2 regions of the Streptomyces sp. NPDC053513 genome follow, and region 2 is predicted to be linked to the other one. Evidence: riboswitches for the same ligand, from Rfam matches in the RefSeq annotation. Region 2 holds a riboswitch; the other holds the start of a gene.
What was found. A riboswitch is a leader RNA that binds a small molecule or an ion and turns the genes downstream of it on or off. The one in region 2 is predicted to bind cobalamin.
Positions count from the first base shown of each region.

Region 1: it holds a riboswitch for cobalamin, as region 2 does, so the genes downstream of both, ACIGW4_RS26190 (ABC transporter substrate-binding protein) here and cobN (cobaltochelatase subunit CobN) in region 2, are expected to answer to the same signal.

Region 1 is NZ_JBITXP010000017.1:76,435-79,636, reverse strand. Features, by position in the region: gene ACIGW4_RS26195 (FecCD family ABC transporter permease) at 1-313, opposite strand, end outside; gene ACIGW4_RS26190 (ABC transporter substrate-binding protein) at 454-1,500, opposite strand; cobalamin riboswitch at 1,568-1,772, opposite strand; gene tsaD (tRNA (adenosine(37)-N6)-threonylcarbamoyltransferase complex transferase subunit TsaD) at 1,980-3,050, shown strand.
Region 2 is NZ_JBITXP010000002.1:382,817-386,018, reverse strand. Features, by position in the region: gene cobN (cobaltochelatase subunit CobN) at 1-1,284, opposite strand, end outside; cobalamin riboswitch at 1,325-1,460, opposite strand; gene ACIGW4_RS04965 (cobalamin biosynthesis protein CobG) at 1,540-2,859, shown strand; gene ACIGW4_RS04960 (precorrin-8X methylmutase) at 2,856-3,202, shown strand, end outside.

The DNA.
Region 1 (3,202 bases), on a different contig from region 2:
GGACGAACGGGTCGGCGAGCGGGTTGCGCAGCAGGGACTGCAGGACCGTGCCGCAGACCGCGAGTCCGGCTCCGCACACGGCCGCGAGGAGCGTGCGGGGCAGCCGCAGGTCCCAGACGATGCCGTCGCGGATCGCGCTCAGGCCGGACGGGCCCCCGCCGAGGTGGGAGACCACCACGGACCAGGAGTCCGAGACGCGGAGGTCGGCCGGGCCGATGGTGACGGCGAGCGCGATCGAGACGCACAGCAGGACGACCCCACCCGCCGCGGCGACCGGCGTGAGCGCCCGGGAGGAGCGGACGGCAGCTCGCACGGAAGGACCCGCCGCCGGTCGGTCGGCGGTGCTTCGGCTCGGCGGACCCACCGCCGCCGATCGGTCGGCGGCGCTTCGGCTCGACGGGACCACCGCCTCGGGTTCCGGGCGGGCCGCCTCGCGAGACCGTACGGAGCGGGTCACCTCGCGAGACCGTACGTCTTCAGCGCGGCGGCGACCTTCTCGATGCCCTCGACGGTGCGGATGGTCGGGTTCATGGCCTGCCCGCTGAGGATCACGTACCGCTTGTTCCTCACCGCGGTCATGTTCCGGGTGACCGGGTGGGACTCCAGGAACTCGATCTTCTTCGCGGCGCTCTCGGCCGACTGCGCCCTGCGGGTCAGGTCGGCGATCACGAGCACGTCGGGATCGCGGTCGGCGACGGTCTCCCAGTTGATCTGCGGCCACTCCTCCTTCGTGTCGTCGAAGACGTTCTTCACGCCGAGTGCCCCGCTGACGATGCCCGGGGCGCCGCAGCAGCCGGCCATGTACGGGCCCTGGGAGTCGGAGAACCAGTAGAGGACGGACGCGTCGCCGAAGTCCGCCCCGACCGTGGCCTTCTCGACCCGGGCGCGGAGTTCGCCGACGAGCTTCTCGCCGCGCTCCGGCACGCCGAACACCCGCGCGAGGTCGCGGATCTCCCCGTACACGGTGTCCATGGTCAGCGGCTTCGTCCGCACGCCGTCGCCGTCGCCGCTGTTGTCCTTGCCGACGCAGTCGGTGGGGGAGAGGTAGGTGGGGACGCCGAGTTTCGCGAACTGCTCCCGGGGGGCCACGCCGCCCTTGCCGAGGGTGTAGAGGAAGGAGGCGCTGACGAAGTCCGGTTCGGTGTCGAGGACCTTCTCGAAGGACGGGTAGCGGTCGGCCAGCCGTGGCACGCCCGCGTTCGCCTTCTCCAGTCCCTTGAGCACCGGATCGGTCCAGGTGGCGGTGCCCACCATGCGGTCGGCCAGGCCGAGGGAGAGCAGGATCTCGGCCGATCCCTGGTCGAGGGCGACGGCACGGCGGGGAGTGCGGTCGACCTCGACCCGCTGTCCGCAGTTGTCGAGACGGACCGGATGACCGGGGCCCGCCTCTTTCGCCTCGGGTGAAGCCGTCGTGGTGCCGGTGCCGTCGCCGCAGCCGGCGACGAGAACGGCACCGGCCACGAGCGGCACGGCGGAGCGGAGGCGGCGGGCGAGGGGCACGGGAGGAGTCCTCTGCGTCACGGCTCATGCGCGGAGCCTGTCGTACGGTGCTTCCCGGACGGCGGCACGCGCCGTCCGGGTCGCCAGCAGGTCTTCGGACTCGGGGTCGTCCGGACGGAGCGCCTTCCCGGGCCCCTCGGGACCCAGTGGCCGATGCTCCGCCCGTCACCCTCACCGCTGCGCGTCAGCTCCGGATTCCCACCGGATTCCCTGACCCGCGCCCATATCGTGTCGATACGTGCGGGGGTGCGACTGGCCCGGGCAAATTACCACAGGCCGATCTTGGGGCCGGCGGGCCGTGTGCCGGAAGGAGGTCCAGGCGGGCGACCGGAGCACCGGCACCGTCGTGCCCCACCCGGCCGAGGCGTCCCCACCCGCCCGAGCGGGTCCGTGGCCGACGCGCGACTCGGCGGGTACACGCCCCTTCCTTGTTGCACATATATTGCAGGTGCTATCTATAGGCAAAAGGAGACGGGTCGATGAGCGGACCAGTGGTGCTCGGGATCGAGTCCTCGTGCGACGAGACCGGCGCCGGGATCGTCCAGGACGGGAAGCTGCTCGCGCACGTCGTGGCGTCGAGCATGGACGAGCACGCCCGCTTCGGCGGCGTCGTGCCGGAGATCGCGGCCAGGGCGCACCTCCAGTCGTTCGACCCGGTCGTGCGCGAGGCCCTCGACCGGGCAGGACTGCGGCCGGGGCAGCTCGACGCCGTCGCCGTCACCACTGGCCCCGGTCTCTCCGGAGCCCTCCAGGTCGGCCTCGCCGGAGCCAAGACCCTCGCCTACGCCGCAGGGGTGCCGCTGTACGGGGTGCACCACCTCGCCGGACACGTCGCCGCCGACACCCTGGAGCACGGTCCCCTGCCCACCCCCTGCGTGGTGCTGATCGTCTCCGGCGGCCACACCTCCCTGCTCCTCGTACGGGACCTGGTCCGCGAGCCGATCCTGCACCTCGGCGACACGCTCGACGACGCGGCCGGCGAGTGCTTCGACAAGGTCGCCCGCATCCTCGGGCTCCCGTACCCGGGCGGGCCCGCGATCGACCGGGCGGCCCGCGAAGGCGACCCGCGCGCCGTGGACTTCCCGCGCCCGCTGACCCGCCCCGGCGACGACCCGTACGCCTTCTCCTTCTCCGGCCTCAAGACCGCGGCCGCCCGCTGGGTCGAGAAGCACCGGCTGCGTGGTGAGGAGCCGCCGGTGGCCGACGGGGCCGCCGCCCTCCAGGAGGCCGTCGCCGACGTGCTGACCCGCAAGGCGCTGGCCGCCTGCAAGGCGTACGACGTGAAGACGCTGATCGTCGTCGGAGGCGTCGCGGCCAACTCGCGCGTCCGGGGACTGGCCGAGCAGCGGTGCGCCGCGGCCGGCATCGAGCTGCGCGTGCCGCCGATGACCCTGTGCACCGACAACGGCGCCATGATCGCGGCCGTCGGCGACCTCCTCGTACGCTCCGGCGCGGAGCCCGCACCTCTCGACGTGTCGATCGACCCGTCGGCGCCGCTGGAGTACGCCTCCCTGACCCCGCTGCCGGCACCCTCGGCCCGGGCCGCCTGACGGCCGCGGTCGTCCGTACGCCGCCTCGCCTCGTGAGGGACGGACGGGGCGCCGACAGGCACGACGGCCTGCTCGAACCTAGCGTGGATCCTGACACCTCGATCCGACGAAGGGACCACCATGAGAAGGTATGGCGCCCTGGACAAGGCCAA
Region 2 (3,202 bases):
CAGCGTCGCGTACCAGCGCTTGTAGTCGGCGGCCGGGATGCGGACCGGGTTCTTCGCGAGCTGCTCCTCGGTCAGCCAGTCCTGGTCGTGGCCGCCGGCCTCGATGAGGGCGTAGATCAGCTCGTCGCCGTCGCCGGAGACCAGGCCGGGGAGGTCTTCGACGGGCCCGAAGTCGTAGCCCTCGGCGATCAGACGGCGCAGGAGCGCGACGGCGGAGGCGGGGGTGTCGAGGCCGACGGCGTTGCCGATGCGGGAGTGCTTCGTCGGGTACGCGGAGAGGACGAGCGCCAGCTTCTTCTCGGCGTTCGGGATGTGGCGGAGCCGGGCGTGCCGGACGGCGATCCCGGCGACGCGGGCCGCGCGCTCGGCGTCGGCGACGTACGCGGGCAGACCGTCCTCGTCGATCTCCTTGAAGGAGAAGGGGACGGTGATGAGCCGGCCGTCGAACTCGGGCACGGCGACCTGGCTGGCGGCGTCCAGCGGGGAGAGGCCCTCGTCGTTCTCCTCCCACGCGGACCGCGAACCGGTCAGGCACAGGGCCTGGAGGATCGGCACGTCGAGCGCGGCGAGCGCGCCCGCGTCCCAGGCCTCCTCGTCGCCGCCGGCCTGGGCCTCGGCGGGCTTGGTGCCGCCGGCGGCGAGGACGGTGGTGACGATCGCGTCGGCCGTACGGAGGCGGTCGAGCAGCTCCGGCTCCGGGGCGCGCAGGGACGCCACGTACAGCGGGAGGGCCCGGGCGCCGGCGTCCTCGATCGCCCCGCAGAGGGCGTCGACGAAGGCGGTGTTCCCGCTCATGTGGTGGGCGCGGTAGTAGAGCACGGCGACGGTCGGGCCGGTCGCGTCGGCCCCGGGGGTCCGCTCCAGGGGGCCCCAGGTGGGGGCGGCGGCCGGGGTGTCGAAGCCGTGGCCGGTGAGCAGGACGGTGTCGGAGAGGAAGCGGGCCAGCTGCTCCAGGTTGGCCGGGCCGCCGTGCGCCAGATAGGCGTGGGCCTCGGTGGCGACGCCGATCGGGACGGTGGAGGCCTCCATGAGCTGGGCGTCGGGGGCCTGCTCGCCGCTGAGGACGACGACCGGCTTTCCGGCGGCGAGGACCGTGTCCAGGCCCTCCTGCCAGGAGCGGACGCCGCCGAGGAGGCGGACGACGACCAGGTCGGCGCCGTCGAGGAGGGCCGGGAGGTCGGCGAGGGGGAGGCGGGCGGGGTTGGCGAAGCGGTACTCCACCGGACCTCCGGCCGCGCGGGCGCTGAGCAGGTCGGTGTCGGAGTGCGACAGCAGCAGGAGCATGGCGAGCTCAGGCCCTTCCTCGGGGTTGTCCGCGCCCCGGGTGGTCGTGTGGACGGCGGGAGTTCCTGACTCACCGCCCCCGAACGGACGGGGGCAGCTCACAGTGGCGGGACCGCGCCGGATTCTCACCGGGCTTCCTCCCCGGGGTCCTGGGACCCCATGCCGATCTGCATCCTAGATCGTGCCGTCTCCGGGCCGGGGGGAACCGGGGAGTCGGCCGGATCACACCCGGTGGTCAGCCGGTTCCCCGTGGGTATGCTCGCCGCCATGCCGCCCACCCCACCCCCGACGCCCGAACCGGGCGAAGCTCGCATACGGGACCGTGGCGACGCCTGCCCCGGGGCGCTGCGCCTGCACCCCGCCGACGACGGCCGCCTCGCCCGACTGCGCCTGCCCGCAGGCAGGTTGACGGCGCGTCAGGCCGATCTCCTGGCCCATGCCGCCGAGTCCCTCGGCGACGGGCGGATCAGCATCACCTCGCGCGGCAACGCGGAGCTGCGCGGTCTCGGCGAGGGCTGCGGGGCGGACCTGGCGGCTCTCCTGGCCGGGGCCGGCCTGCTGCCCTCCCCCACCCACGAGCGCGTCCGCAACATCGTGGCCTCGCCCGGCGCGGGACTCGACGGACTCGGCCACGCGGACGTGCAGTTGTGGGCGCGGGCCCTGGACGCCGCCCTGTGCGCCGAGCCCCGGGCCGCGTCCCTTTCGGGACGTTTCCTGTTCGTCCTCGACGACGGACGCGGGGACGTCGCCGGACTCGGCGGCGATGTGAGCTTGATCGCAGGACCGGAGGGATCGGTCCTGCTGCGGCTCGGCCCGGAGGCCTTCCGCCTCGCCGCCGAAGACGACGACACCGCCGACGGCGACACCGCAGCCGACACCGCCGTCGTCCCCGCGTCCGCCGGCGTCCCCGCGACCGCCGTCGCCGTACGGGCCGCCCTCACCGCCGCCCTCGCGTTCCTCGACGCCGCCGAGGCCGCCGGAAACGGGGCCTGGCGGCCGCGCGAACTGCCCGACGGGCACGTTCCCGACTGGGCCGGGGCCCTCGCGCGGGCCGGGATCACGGCGGAGCCCGTACCCGTACCGCCGCTTCCCGCCTCCCCGCCGCCCGCGCCCGGACCGCTCGGCGAGCGCGCCCTGCACGTCCTCGCCCCCCTCGGCCGGCTGACCGCGGCGCAGCTGCGGGCCCTGGCCGACGGCGCCGACGAGCTGCGGTTCACGCCCTGGCGCGGAGTGGTCGCCGTCGGGGCCCGCGCCGACCGGCTGCCCGACCTGGAGGCGCACGGCCTGGTCACCCGGCCCGACCTGCCCTCCGTCGGGGTCAGCGCCTGCACCGGGAGGCCCGGCTGCGCCAAGTCCCTCGCCGACGTCAGGACCGACGCCCTCGCCGCACCCGCGGGGCCGCTGCCCGTGCACTTCTCCGGGTGCGAGCGCCGCTGCGGGCACCCGCACGGCACCTGGGTCGACGTCCTCGCCACCGGCGACGACACCTACCTGGTGGACGGCGTCCCCACCCCCCGTACCTCCCTGCCCGAAGCAGTGACCACGGCCCGCAGCCTGCCGACCCACACGAGATGAGCGAGAGCAACAGGATGTTCGACTACGAGAAGGACGGGACGGAGATCTACCGCCGGTCCTTTGCCACGATCCGCGCCGAGGCGGACCTCGCGGGCCTGCCCGCCGACGTCGCCCAGGTGGCGGTCCGGATGATCCACGCCTGCGGCATGACCGACCTCGTGCAGGACATCGCGTACTCGCCGCAGGTCGTCGCGAACGCCCGCGCCGCCCTCCGCGACGGCGCGCCCATCCTCTGCGACGCGCAGATGGTGGCCAGCGGCGTCACCCGCAAGCGGCTGCCCGCCGACAACGAGGTGCTCTGCGCCCTCTCCGACCCGGCCGTGCCGGGCCTCGCCGCCGAGCT